3 regions of the Telluria sp. PB2R4 genome follow, and region 2 is predicted to be linked to each of the others. Evidence: predicted binding sites of a transcription regulator. Region 2 holds the regulator's gene; each other region holds the start of a gene.

Region 1 (4,188 bases), on a different contig from region 2:
GACCAGGCGCGTGGCCGATTCCGAACTCATGGCCAGCTGCTCGAGCGAGCGGTGGATCTCGCCCGGATCGACCTGGCGCAGCGCGAGCTCGGACTGCATCCGCATGCCGGCCAGCGGGGTCTTCATCTGGTGCGCGGCGTCGGCGATGAAGCGCTTCTGCATGTCGACGGTCTGGGCCAGGCGCTCGAGCATGTCGTTGAACGAGCCCACCAGCGGCGAGATCTCTTCCGGCACCTGGCGCGGGTCGATCGGCGACAGGTCGTCCTGCGGGCGTGCGCGGATGCGCTCCTGCAGCTCGGCTAGCGGGGACAGGCCGCGCGACAGGGCGAACCAGACCAGCGCCAGGATCACCGGCAGGATGATGAACTGCGGCAGGATCACACCCTTGATGATCTCGTTGGCCAGGTGGGCGCGCTTGTCCAGGGTTTCCGCAACCTGCACCAGGGCCAGGCCGGGCGCCGGATCGGCGGAGCGTGCGCCTTCGTGCAGCGGGTCGAGGCTGACCCAGGAATAGGCGACGCGCACCGGCGTGCCATGGATGCTGTCATTGCGGAACATCACGCTGCCGCTGCGCGCGCGTTCGTCGTCGACGCCGCCGTCGCCGCCGGTACTGTTGCCGCCGCGGGGACGCGGCAGGTCGCGGTCGCCGTCGAGGTGGGCGCCGCTTGGCCCGCTGATCTGGAAGTACACGCTGTCGACGTCGTCGGCGCGCAGCACGTCGCGTGCGCTGCCGGGCAGCTGCGCCACCGGCCGGCCGCCCACCGTGCGGATCTGCTGCGACAGCACGGTGACCCGGTCTTCCAGCGCATCGTCGAAGGGCTGGTTGGCGATCGACTTGGCCACCAGGTAGGTGATGGCAATGCTCATCGGCCACAGCAGCAGCAGCGGGGCCAGCATCCAGTCGAGGATCTCGCCAAACAGCGAGTGGCGGATGTTCTCGTCGGGTTCGGGATTGGGCGGCACCCAGGGCGCCGCCGGCAGGCCGTCCGGCGGCGACTGCGGCGCAGGAGGATCGGCGAATCCCGCGTCGCGCTCGTTCACTTGCTGTCGGTGCCCGGTGCGGGTGCGCGCGGCGCTTCGGAGAATTTTTCGAGGCAGTAGCCGAGGCCGCGCACGGTGGCGATGCGCACGCCGCCAACCTCGATCTTCTTGCGCAGGCGGTGCACGTAGACCTCGATGGCGTTGTTCGAGACTTCCTCGCCCCATTCGCACAGGTGGTCGACCAGCTGCTCCTTGGAGACCAGGCGCCCGGTGCGCGCCAGCAGCACCTCCAGCAGGCCGAGTTCGCGCGCCGACAGGTCGAGCATCTGGTCGTTGATATAGGCGCTGCGCCCGACCTGGTCGTATACCAGCGGGCCGTGGCGCACCACGGCCGGGCCGCCGCCGGCGCCGCGGCGGGTGAGGGCGCGCACCCGCGCCTCCAGCTCGGACAGCGCGAAGGGCTTGGCCATGTAGTCGTCGGCGCCGAGGTCGAGGCCTTCGACGCGCTGCTCGACCGAATCGGCGGCGGTGAGGATCAGCACCGGCAGCAGCGAGGAACGGGCGCGCAGGCGGCGCAGCACCTCGAGCCCGGACAGCTTGGGCAGGCCGAGGTCGAGGATCAGGAGGTCGAACTCCTGGGTGGACAGGGCCGTGTCGGCATCCTGGCCGTTTTCGACGCAGTCGATGGCATAACCGGACTGGCGCAGCGAACGGGTGAGTCCGTCGGCAAGTACGCTATCATCTTCGGCGAGCAGAATTCGCATGAGGAGCACCTGGGAAAACGTTGGACATCTATCAGGCCCTATTGTGTTTGATTTATCGCAACAACGCGAGTCTTGCAGGCGACAACACTTCGCTTTTTTTGCTTGCGCAAACCACTGGATTTATATACAGTAGTGGCTTGATTTCGCATGTTGGAACCACTGAGTCTTTATACAGCGGTCACCTTGATTTGCGCGGTAGTACCCCTACCTTGCCTACTCCACAGCTGAAAGTACACCATGGACGACAAAAAAACCGCAGTAAATGCCGCTGAAAAGGGCAAGGCGCTGGCCGCCGCCCTGGCGCAAATTGAAAAGCAGTTCGGCAAGGGTTCGGTCATGCGTATGGATGCCAATACGCCGGTCGAAGAAGTGCAGACTGTTTCCACCGGCTCGCTCGGCCTGGACATCGCGCTGGGCGTCGGTGGCCTGCCGCGCGGCCGTATCGTCGAGATCTACGGTCCGGAATCGTCGGGTAAAACCACGCTGACACTGCAGACCATCGCCCAGATGCAAAAGCTCGGCGGCACCTGCGCCTTCATCGACGCCGAGCACGCGCTCGACGTGGGCTACGCACAGAAGCTGGGCATCAAGCTCGACGAGCTGCTGATCTCGCAGCCGGATACCGGCGAACAGGCCCTGGAAATCACCGACGCCCTGGTGCGTTCGGGTTCGGTCGACCTCGTGGTCATCGACTCGGTGGCGGCACTGACCCCGCGCGCCGAGATCGAAGGCGACATGGGCGACTCGCTCCCGGGCCTGCAGGCGCGACTGATGTCGCAGGCGCTGCGCAAGCTCACCGGCTCGATCAACCGCACCAACACGCTGGTCATCTTCATCAACCAGATCCGCATGAAGATCGGCGTGATGTTCGGCAGCCCGGAAACCACCACCGGCGGTAACGCGCTGAAGTTCTATGCTTCCGTGCGCCTGGACATCCGCCGTACCGGCTCGATCAAGTCGGGTGACGAGGTGATCGGTAACGAAACCAAGGTCAAGGTCGTCAAGAACAAGATCGCGCCGCCGTTCAAGGAGGCCCACTTCGACATCCTGTACGGAGAAGGCACCTCGCGCGAAGGCGAAATCCTGGACCTGGGCGCCGACAACAAGGTCGTCGAGAAGTCGGGCTCGTGGTACAGCTATAACGGCGAGCGCATCGGCCAGGGCAAGGACAACGCCCGTCAGTTCCTGAAAGACCGTCCGGCACTGGCGCGCGAAATCGAGAACAAGGTCCGTGCCGCCCTGGGCGTGCGCGAACTGCCGCCGGTCCTCGCTGCTGTCGAAGACAGTGGCAAGGACAAGCTGAAGGCAGTCGGCGAGTAATCAAGCGTCTATGCCGGCACCCCAGCTGAGTCTTAAAGGGCGCGCGCTTCGCTACCTGTCGATGCGTGAGCACAGCCGGCTCGAGCTGGGGCGCAAGCTGGCCCGTTATGCCGAGGAGGGCGACGACGTGGAAGCCCTCCTGGATTTCCTTGAAAAAAACAACTGGCTGTCGCAGGAACGTTTCGCCGAGTCGCTCATCAACCGGCGGGCTGCGCGTTTCGGCAACAGCCGGGTGATGGCCGAGTTGCAAAGCCACGGTATCAAAGGCGAAGCGATGGACGAGATCAAAGCCTCGCTTGCCGATAGCGAAACGGCGCGTGCCTCCGAAGTCTGGCAGCGCAAGTTCGGCACCGTCGCCGTCGATGCGGCCGAGCGTGCCAAGCAGATGCGCTTCCTGCTGCAGCGTGGATTCTCCCAACGCGCTGCACGGACCGCAATGCAGGGCGCTCCCGACGACGACGAGCTGTAAGCAGGCGCGGTACGTCAATACCGCCGCCTGTTGCCACGACGAGCCGGCCTGGCCCCAGGCTGCTCCGACGATATGCCAGGCTGGGCCGCAGGTCTGTTATATCACCCCATCTTCCTGTGCTTCTTTCTCTATCTATATAGAAGCAAGAAGCGCTGCTCCGGCGCCAGCGTGGAGCGTCATCTCCGATATGCTCCGGCATACTCCTCAACGGACGATGACGCTGCACCCTGGCGCTGTCGTTAACCCATGGCGCATCAATTGGTCCTGCCACCACCCCATCCCGTCCAGCCGCCCGCAACATTGCTCGCTCAACAAGAAACCCCGCCAATCTCGCCCACAGCGCGGCAAAAAGGCTTCTGTTGCAGTGCAACCGAGAACGCCCTGTGCTAAACTTCCCCGGTTTAAGCAGCGCCGCATGAGCGGTTGTTGTCGTAGAAGCTACGTCAACGTGCACAAAGCACACTGGCTGCACCACTAACCGCCGCGAAAGCGGCATTGGTTTTTATGCCCCTGTCTCCTCCCGTATCGCGCTCGCTCCGGCATACGCGCGCCATCACCGTCGACGCCTATGCGCGCGATGATGGCCTGTGGGATCTGGACGCCAGTATCCGCGACGTCAAGACGCGCGACATCGCGCTCGCCTCCGGCACCCGT
Region 2 (4,188 bases):
TCACGTCGGCCGGCTTGCCGGCGTTGATCAGGCGAACCATCTGTTCGAAGATGATGCGGTGGTCGTAGCGGTAGAAATCGTCCGCGTTCATGAAGTCGGCAATACGGTCCCACGCCGCGTTATCGCGCAGGAGGCCGCCGATGACGGACTGCTCTGCTTCGATGGAATGCGGTGGGATGCGCAGGGAATCGACTTGCGGATCGGCTGGGGAATTCATGGCGGGCATTATACCTTCTCCTGTCATACGGCTGTCATAATTGCCGAGTTTTTCAGGACGTAAAAAAAGCCGGGCGAGCCCGGCTTTTTCATTTATGCAACAAAAACTTGGTGCTATTTAAGAGTCTAACAAACCTCCAGGGCAAGGCGCAGCGCCGAAGACAGTACGCTAGTACGGCGAGGCGGTGCAACGCCGCCATGGAGGAATTGTTAGGCTCTTAGGCAGCTTCGCCGACGACGGCGATGGTGATCTCGGTGACGACGTCGGTGTGCAGCGCGACGGCAACCGGGAATTCACCAGTGGTCTTCAGCGGGCCGGTCGGCAGGCGAACCTGCGACTTCTCGACCGGGAAGCCTTGCTTGCTCAGGGCTTCTGCGATGTCGAAGTTGGTGACCGAACCGAACAGACGGCCGTCCACGCCCGCCTTCTGGGCGATGGTGACGGTCATGCCGCTCAGCTTGTCGCCTTGTGCCTGGGCAGCCGACAGCTTTTCGCCAGCAGCTTTTTCCAGCTCGGCGCGCTTGACTTCGAACTCGGCCACGGCAGCGGCGGTAGCACGGCGTGCCATTTTTTGCGGGATCAGGAAGTTACGTGCGTAACCGTCCTTGACCTTGACGACGTCGCCCAGGTTGCCGACGTTAACAACTTTTTCCAAAAGGATAATTTGCATATTTTTCTCCAGAAGATCTGATCTGTACGACGGGAATTAACCGTGGTGCAGGTCGGTGTACGGCAGCAGCGCGAGGTAACGGGCGCGCTTGATGGCGGTGTCGACCTGGCGCTGGTAGTGCGCCTTGGTGCCGGTCAGACGTGCCGGCATGATCTTGCCGTTTTCCTGGACGAAGTCCTTCAGGGTGTCGACGTCTTTGTAATCGACCTGTTCCACGTTTGCTGCGGTGAAGCGGCAGAACTTCTTACGCTTGAACAGCGGGTTCTGCTGTTTGCGCTTGAGTTTCTCTTTAGCTTTGTTTTTGTCGAACTTTTTACCGAATGCCATTTTAGGCTCCTGTATCTAATCTAAATTGCGCCGAGTTTTAGGCGGCACTGAAATCAATGATGTGAAATACCAAGGCTTTGCTGTTGCGGTTCTTCCGTGCGAGGAATCCTTCGAAGCGGTAGGCGGCGCCGAGTTCTGCGCTTTGCAGCCTGCCTGAAATCTCGCCCGCGCCGAGCGCAGGGATTTCAAACGCGACCTGCCTTGCCACTCCGGCTTCCACCTGCTGCGAATCGTGCCTCAGGATCGCGCCCACGATGGGGACGCCGGCCGGGGTGAAACGCAGTACGTCACGCTCCGCGATGGTCGCGATGAGCTGGAACTGATTCACTGCGCTGTCTTGCTACTGGATTCCCTGGGAAAAACTTAGGCAGCTGCTGCGGCTGGGGCAGCTGCCGGAGCGGCTGCTTCTGCACGGTGGCTCTTGGCTGCGTCTTCGCGCTGGACCGACTTCATCATCGGCGACGGTGCGGTTTCAGCCTTCTTCATCTTGACGGTCAGGTGACGCAGGACGGCATCATTGAACTTGAATGCGGTTTCCAGCTCGACCAGGGTCTCATTGTCGCACTCGATGTTCATGCAGATGTAGTGGGCTTTCGGCAGCTTCTGGATCTGGTAAGCCATCTGGCGACGGCCCCAGTCTTCCACGCGATGGATGTTACCGCCGCGCGCGGTCACGCTGGCCTTGTAACGCTCGATCATCGCCGGAACTTGCTCGCTCTGGTCCGGGTGGACGATAAAAACGATTTCATAATGACGCATGCAACACTCCTTAAGGACGTTTAAACAAATGCCCACCTCGGCGTCAAGACGAGTGTGGGAAGGGTAAGCCGGCTATTATAGCCCGAGAAATGGGGGGATGGGAAGCCTGGCTGTGGCGCACAATTTTTTTGCACTTTTCCCGTGTTTTCCCTTGCGCATCCGGGAATACTGTACAAAAATACAGTCTGCTCTTACAACCCATTGCCGTATAACACCCATGCTCAAGCTCACTGCAAGGCAAGAACAGATCCTCAACCTGATCAAGGAAGCGATCGAGAATACCGGTTTCCCGCCGACCCGCGCCGAAATCGCGGCCGAGCTGGGCTTCAAGTCGGCCAATGCGGCCGAGGAGCACCTGCAGGCGCTGGCGCGCAAGGGCGCCATCGAGATTTCGCCGGGCACCTCGCGCGGCATCCGCCTCATCGGCGCCTCGGTCGAGCAGATCCCGCTGGTTCCGCCGGCCCTCATGATGTCGCTGCCGCTGGTCGGCCGCGTCGCCGCCGGCTCGCCGATCCTGGCCCAGGAACACGTCGAAGCCACCTACTCCGTCGACGCCGCCATGTTCTCGGCCCGTCCCGACTTCCTGCTGAAGGTCAAGGGCTGGTCGATGCGCGACGCCGGCATCTGCGACGGCGACTTCCTGGCGGTCAAGAAGATCGACAGCGCCAAGAACGGCCAGATCGTGGTCGCCCGTCTCGGCGAAGAAGTGACGGTCAAGCGCTACCGCAAGACCGGCAACCTGGTCGAGCTGCTGCCGGAGAATCCGGACTTCAAGGTCATCCAGGTGTCGCCGGAAGACGAGTTCGCACTGGAGGGCCTGGCCGTCGGCCTGATGCGCAGCTGGCATTGATTCCTGCGCCGCAGCCCCGCGTTCATCCACGAACGCGGGCGCCGGTCGCCGGTCGCCTGCCTTACTGAATCTTCTTGTCCGCCCAGTGCGAGTCCTTCGGGGCCGACTTCACGATCTGGTTGTGCTGGGCCACAAAGGCCTCGGTCGCGGAGCGCCAGGCGGCGTAGTCCGCCAGCACCAGCTTCGAACTCACCTTCGCCTCTTCGCTCAGGTTCTCCCCCAGCTGGACCAGGTGGGCGTTCGATTTTTCAAGCTCTTCCTTGTTCATCAGTTTTCGGACCTCGTCCGGGACACGCTTGGTCAGCGGCATCGAGGCATTCAGGTTGGTGACGTACTTGTTGTAGCATTCCTGCCACGCCAGCACGGCCGCGCTGATACGGTCGATATCGGCATTGACCTTCGACATCGCGGGAATGCGTGGCGCGACGCAGCGGTACTCGCCCGCTTTCAGGTCTTCGCCATCGTAGCCCTTGATCCAGTAGTCGATGTCCTTGCGCCGCTTGACGCGCTGGTCCATCAGCTCCAGCGAGGCGATCGCCACCTTGTCGCCCTTGGCCGCCGCCTTCTTGAACAGCGCTTCGGCCTTCGCTTCGTCCACCTGCCCCGCTTCGCCATACCAGTACATCTGGCCCAGCGCCTGCTGCGCCGCCGGATTGCCGGCATTGGCCAGCTTGGTATAGATCTTCAGCGCGCCCGCGTAGTCCTTCTTCTCGAACAGGGCGTTGGCGTCTTCCAGCTCGCCGGCAAAGGCGGCGCCGCACAGCAGCAGGGATGCAAGGAACAGCTTGGTCTTCATGGGCAGATAATGGATGGGGAACAGGAATCCCATGATAGCGGCAATGTGCTGCCTTGCTCAACCGCTGAAACAAAATGCTGCAGGACCCCGTAGGGTGGGCGGCTCCACCTGATGCGTCGATGCATCCACACCGTATTTGCCGCCCACGCGTTCAAATCCCCGTCGAGTAGAGCCGCCGCAACGCACAGACTGTTTGAACGCGTGGGCGGCGCCCACGGTGGCGCTGATCCGGCAGTGCGGGGGAGCCGCCCACCCTACGAGAAACGGCAACCCGAGGGTTGCCGTTTTGCTACGCGTCGAGCGCCTGGCGGAAGTCCGCCAGCAGGTCGTCGGTATCCTCGATGCCGACCGATACGCGGATCAGCGACTCGGCGATGCCCATGCTGGCGCGCCGCTCGGCGCCCATCTCGAAGAAGATCGTGTGCGCCACCGGAATCACCAGGGTGCGGGTGTCGCCCAGGTTGCTGGCCGGGATGCCGAGCTTCAGGCGGTTCAGGTAGTCGAAGGGGTCGATATCCTCGCGCAGCTCAAAGCTCATCAGGGAGCCGCCGGAACGGAACAGTTCCCCG
Region 3 (4,188 bases), on a different contig from region 2:
GCCAGCCGGAACAGGGGGACGAGCCGTCGACCAGCGAGGAGATGGTGGGGGCGCAGTGAGTTTGCGCGGCGGTGCACGCACGGTTTGAACGCGTGGGCGGGAAACCCGCCCACGCGGTGACAGTTGACGCGTGCACGACCGCGCACGCGCTGACTACCGATTACGCCTTGGCTTCCCCGCCCAGCGCTTCCACGATGTCGGCCATCAGCTTGGCCATCTCACCTGTCATCAGGACGATGTCGTTATCGAAACGCTCATCGTCGCTGTAGGTGACCGCTTCGCCTTCCTTGATCACGTCCAGCGGCTTGACGCCCTTGATCGCCAGCGACTCGGTCAGCACGAAGCTGATTCGGTCGTTCCAGGTCATGGCCAGGCGGGTGCACTGCTTGCCGGCGGCGATGTGGCGGCGGATGTCGTCCGGTTCCAGGGTGTGCTTCACGTAGCGCACGGCGGCGCGGCTCTCGCCGGTGGCGCGCAGTTCGGTATCCTGGTCGATCGTGAAGCCGTAGGGCGCTTCGTCCGCCTCCAGCCAGCCGGTCATCACGGCCACCGGCGAACGCTGCACGCGCAGCGATTCGAGCGGCATGCGGTCGACCGCCTTGAGCAGCAGCTTGATCACGTCGTCCGCCTTCGACGGGCTGGCGGCGTCGACCACCAGCCAGCCGTTGACCGGATCGATCCAGACCCAGACGTTGCTGCGGATCGAGAAGGCGCGCGGCAGCAGTTCGTCGGCCACGCGCTCCTTCAGTTCCTTCATTGCCTTTTTACCTGGCGGGAAGCCCTGCTGCTCTTCCATCTCGGCGGCCTTGGCCTTGGCGACCTGGTTGATCACCGAGCTCGGCAGCAGCTTCTTTTCGGTGCCCAGCATCATCAGCATCTGCTTGTTGACGACGTGAACCAGCTTGCCATTGCCACGTGGCGAATCCCAGCCCTGGCGCAGCAGCTCATTGCTGCTCGCGGGCGAGAAGGCCTGCGACTGCAGTGCTTCTTCCATCTGTTCCGGGTTGAATGCCCAGGGAGCGGGCAGGCGATAAATCTGGAGATTCTTGAACCACATACGCTGTTATCCGGTTGTTTCCAAAATTCTGGGGAACGACATTCTACGCTGCCGGAAGGAAATTTCAGCAGCCGAAGGACGCAAAAAATTAATCTGTTGCCGGGTCGCTAACAGCCTCGACGATTGCAGGCGGCATGGCGTCATCGAACAGGCGCAGTTGCTCGACCGTCTCGGTGTCGCCCAGGCGCACGCCCACGCCCAGCAGGCGCACCGGTCGGCTATGACGGGCCCAGCCGGTTTCCATCAGCCGTGCATAGGTCGGGATATGTGGTGCATAGCCAACACACTCGACCGTGGTCTGCTGGAAGTCCGAAAACTTGATTTTTACGAACAGCTTGTTGATGAATTTCTCAGCGCCGTTGCGCTTGATGCGGCCCAGCAGGTGCTCGACCAGGTCCGGCAGCAGCTTCAGGCAGGCGTCCAGGTTCGGCACATCGGGCGTGTAGGTTTCTTCGGTGCTGATCGACTTGCGCTCGCGCGAGGTATTCACTTCGCGCTCGTCGATGCCACGGCAGAGCTTGTGCAGGCGGTAGCCGAAGCTGCCGAAGTGCTCGGTCAGCCGTTCGATGCTCCAGCTCCGCATGTCGCCGCAGGTCTGCAGGCCGAGCCGGCTCATCTTCTCGGCCGTCACCTTGCCCACGCCATACAGCTTCTTGACCGGCAGCGCGGCAACGAAGGCATCGACCTCGTCCGGGCGTACCAGGAACAGCCCGTCCGGCTTGTTCCAGTCGCTGGCGATCTTGGCCACGAACTTGTTCGGCGCCACCCCGGCCGAGGCGGTGATGCCGACGGTGTCGAAAATGCGCTGGCGGATCTCCTGCGCGATCAGGGTGGCGCTGCCCTTGCAGTGCGGTGAATCGCTGACGTCGAGGTAGGCTTCGTCGAGCGAGAGCGGCTCGACCAGCGCGGTGTAGTCGCGGTAGATGTCCATGATCTGGGTCGATGCGATGCGGTACTTTTCCATCGCCGGCGGAATCACCAGCAAGCCCGGGCACAGCTTCATGGCCTGGGCGGTGGCCATGGCCGAGCGGATGCCGAAACGGCGCGCCTCGTAGTTGCAGGTGGCGACCACGCCGCGCTGGTCGGGACGGCCGCCGACCGCGAGCGGACGCCCGCGCAGCGAGGGGTCGTCGCGCATCTCGACCGATGCATAGAAACAGTCGCAGTCGCAGTGGATGATTTTACGGAGCGGAGAGTTCACGTGGACGGCGGAGCCGACTACTGTAATTGCATACAGTATCCGTTTTTTCTTGCAGGACGTCAAAAAAAGAAACGCGCGGCATGCCGCGCGTTCCCGGATGAAGGCGGCGCAGGGGAGCGCGCCGCTTCGTCCTGAGCTTACCAGCTGAGCTTCAGGCTGTAAGTGCCGCTGGTCGAACCGGTGCCGCCGCTGTAGTACACGACGCGCACATAGCGGGCCAGCGTGCCGGTGCCGGTGTTGGTCGTGCTGTAGCTGTCGACCGCGCCGGTGCCGTTCTCGCTCTTGCCCAGGAGCGTGCCCGCGCTGTTGTACACGAACAGGTCGTAGTCCGAGGTGCCGTTCGGCGTCAGGGTCGAGCTCAAGGTCTTGCCGGCAGGTAGGTCGACACGGAAGTAGTCGGTGTCGCTCGAGCTGCCCATGTTGCCGGTCACGGTCGTACCGGTGGTCGACACCAGGTCGGCGGTGCCGGTGGTGTTGTTCGACTCGCTTTCGGCGATGGTCGGGCCTGGAGGCGGGGTGACGCCGCCGATCGCCGCATTGACCGCCGCGGTCGCGTCCACGATACCTGTGCCGCAACCCGAGCAGGTCGCCGGGAAGGCGCGCGCGGTCGACTTCAGCGTGCTTTCGATCTGGTCCGGCGTCAGGGTCGACTTGGCCGCGAGCATCAGCGCAGCCACGCCGGCCACGTGCGGGGTCGCCATCGAGGTGCCCTGGTAGCCGGCATAGTTGTCCGAACCCGGCGAGGAGGTGCCCGAGTTCAGGGTCGAGATCACGCTGTAGCTGCCGTCGCCGCCAGGCGCGGCCACGTCGACCAGGGTGCCGTAGTTCGAGTACGAAGCACGGCCGCCGGTCTTGCCGGTTGCCGCCACCGCGACCACGCCCGAGCAGTTCGCCGGATTGGCGTTGCTGACGTTCATGTTGTCGTTACCAGCCGCCACCACCACGACCGCGCCGCGCGAACGGGCGCCGTTGATGGCGCTCTGGGTGGTCGTGCCGCAGGCGCCGCCGCCGCCCAGCGACATGTTCAACACCTTGGCAGGGTTGGCATTGGCCGGGACGCCGCTCACGGTACCGCCCGAGGACCAGGTGATCGCGTCGGCGATGTCCGAGGTGTAGCCGCCGCACTTGCCGAGCACGCGCACCGGCACGATCTTGGCGTTGTACGCCACGCCGGCCACGCCCAGGCTGTTGTTGGTCTTGGCGGCGATGGTGCCGGCCACGTGGGTACCGTGCCAGCTCGAGCCCGAGGCCGGCGAACCGGCGCCGCATTCGCCTGCAGCCACCCAGTCGCCCGGATCGCTGGCGTCGCTGTCGCGGCCGTTGCCGTCGTTGCCGATGGTGGCGGTGCTGATGAAGTCATAGCCGGCCAGGTTCTGGCCGCTCATGTCGGCGTGCGGGCGGTAGCCGGTATCGATTACGGCCACGACCACGCCGGTGCCGGTCGACTTGTCCCAGGCGGTCGGCAGGCGCAGGCCGCCGGTCGCGTCGGTGTAATGCCACTGCTGGGCGTAGTAAGGGTCGTTCGCCGTCGCCATGTGGGTCATGATGCGGTCAGGCTCGGCGTATTCGATTTCCGGGTCGCGCGCCATCATTTCGGCAGCCAGCTTTTCGACTTCCTGCACGTGCTTGCGTCCATTGAGCTTGAACACGCGAGCGCCGGTCGAGATAGCATGGCTCTCGGCGACGGTCATGCCGAATTCCTGGCCTGCCCGGTCCAGCTTGGCCTTGCGATCCGCCTTCAAGGCAGCCTTGGCAGCCTTGGCAGCGCCCTTGCTGTCCGGCACAGCGTCCTTGTACTTCACAATGATACGGTCAGTCTCCATCACGAATTTCTGCTCGGCCGCACCGGCCGCTGCCGCCACAAGCGCGAGCGAGATTGCAGCGCACATCTTCAACATTGCAGGATGAATCGAATGCGATTGCTTCATGT

What was found. Region 2 encodes LexA, which represses DNA repair genes until DNA is damaged. Its sites were predicted from a motif close to ACTGTATNNNNATACAGT; they were not measured.
Region 1: recA (recombinase RecA) is a predicted target of LexA. The motif match lies at 1,859-1,876, and genes of this name have one in related genera.
Region 3: dinB (DNA polymerase IV) is a predicted target of LexA. The motif match lies at 2,278-2,295, and genes of this name have one in related genera.

The regions. Positions count from the first base shown of each region.
Region 1 covers NZ_JCASIC010000002.1:216,034-220,221, forward strand. Annotated here, with positions in the region: gene AC56LU_RS04455 (sensor histidine kinase) at 1-1,041, opposite strand, end outside; gene AC56LU_RS04460 (response regulator) at 1,038-1,745, opposite strand; gene recA (recombinase RecA) at 1,983-3,065, shown strand; gene recX (recombination regulator RecX) at 3,076-3,534, shown strand; gene AC56LU_RS04475 (DUF2889 domain-containing protein) at 4,039-4,188, shown strand, end outside.
Region 2 covers NZ_JCASIC010000004.1:186,488-190,675, reverse strand. Annotated here, with positions in the region: gene AC56LU_RS09280 (replicative DNA helicase) at 1-217, opposite strand, end outside; gene rplI (50S ribosomal protein L9) at 435-887, opposite strand; gene rpsR (30S ribosomal protein S18) at 924-1,214, opposite strand; gene priB (primosomal replication protein N) at 1,252-1,542, opposite strand; gene rpsF (30S ribosomal protein S6) at 1,578-1,973, opposite strand; gene lexA (transcriptional repressor LexA) at 2,191-2,823, shown strand; gene AC56LU_RS09250 (tetratricopeptide repeat protein) at 2,885-3,652, opposite strand; gene AC56LU_RS09245 (cystathionine gamma-synthase family protein) at 3,909-4,188, opposite strand, start outside.
Region 3 covers NZ_JCASIC010000007.1:204,434-208,621, reverse strand. Annotated here, with positions in the region: gene AC56LU_RS13875 (catalase) at 1-59, shown strand, start outside; gene AC56LU_RS13870 (recombination-associated protein RdgC) at 161-1,057, opposite strand; gene dinB (DNA polymerase IV) at 1,146-2,258, opposite strand; gene AC56LU_RS13860 (S8 family serine peptidase) at 2,396-4,186, opposite strand.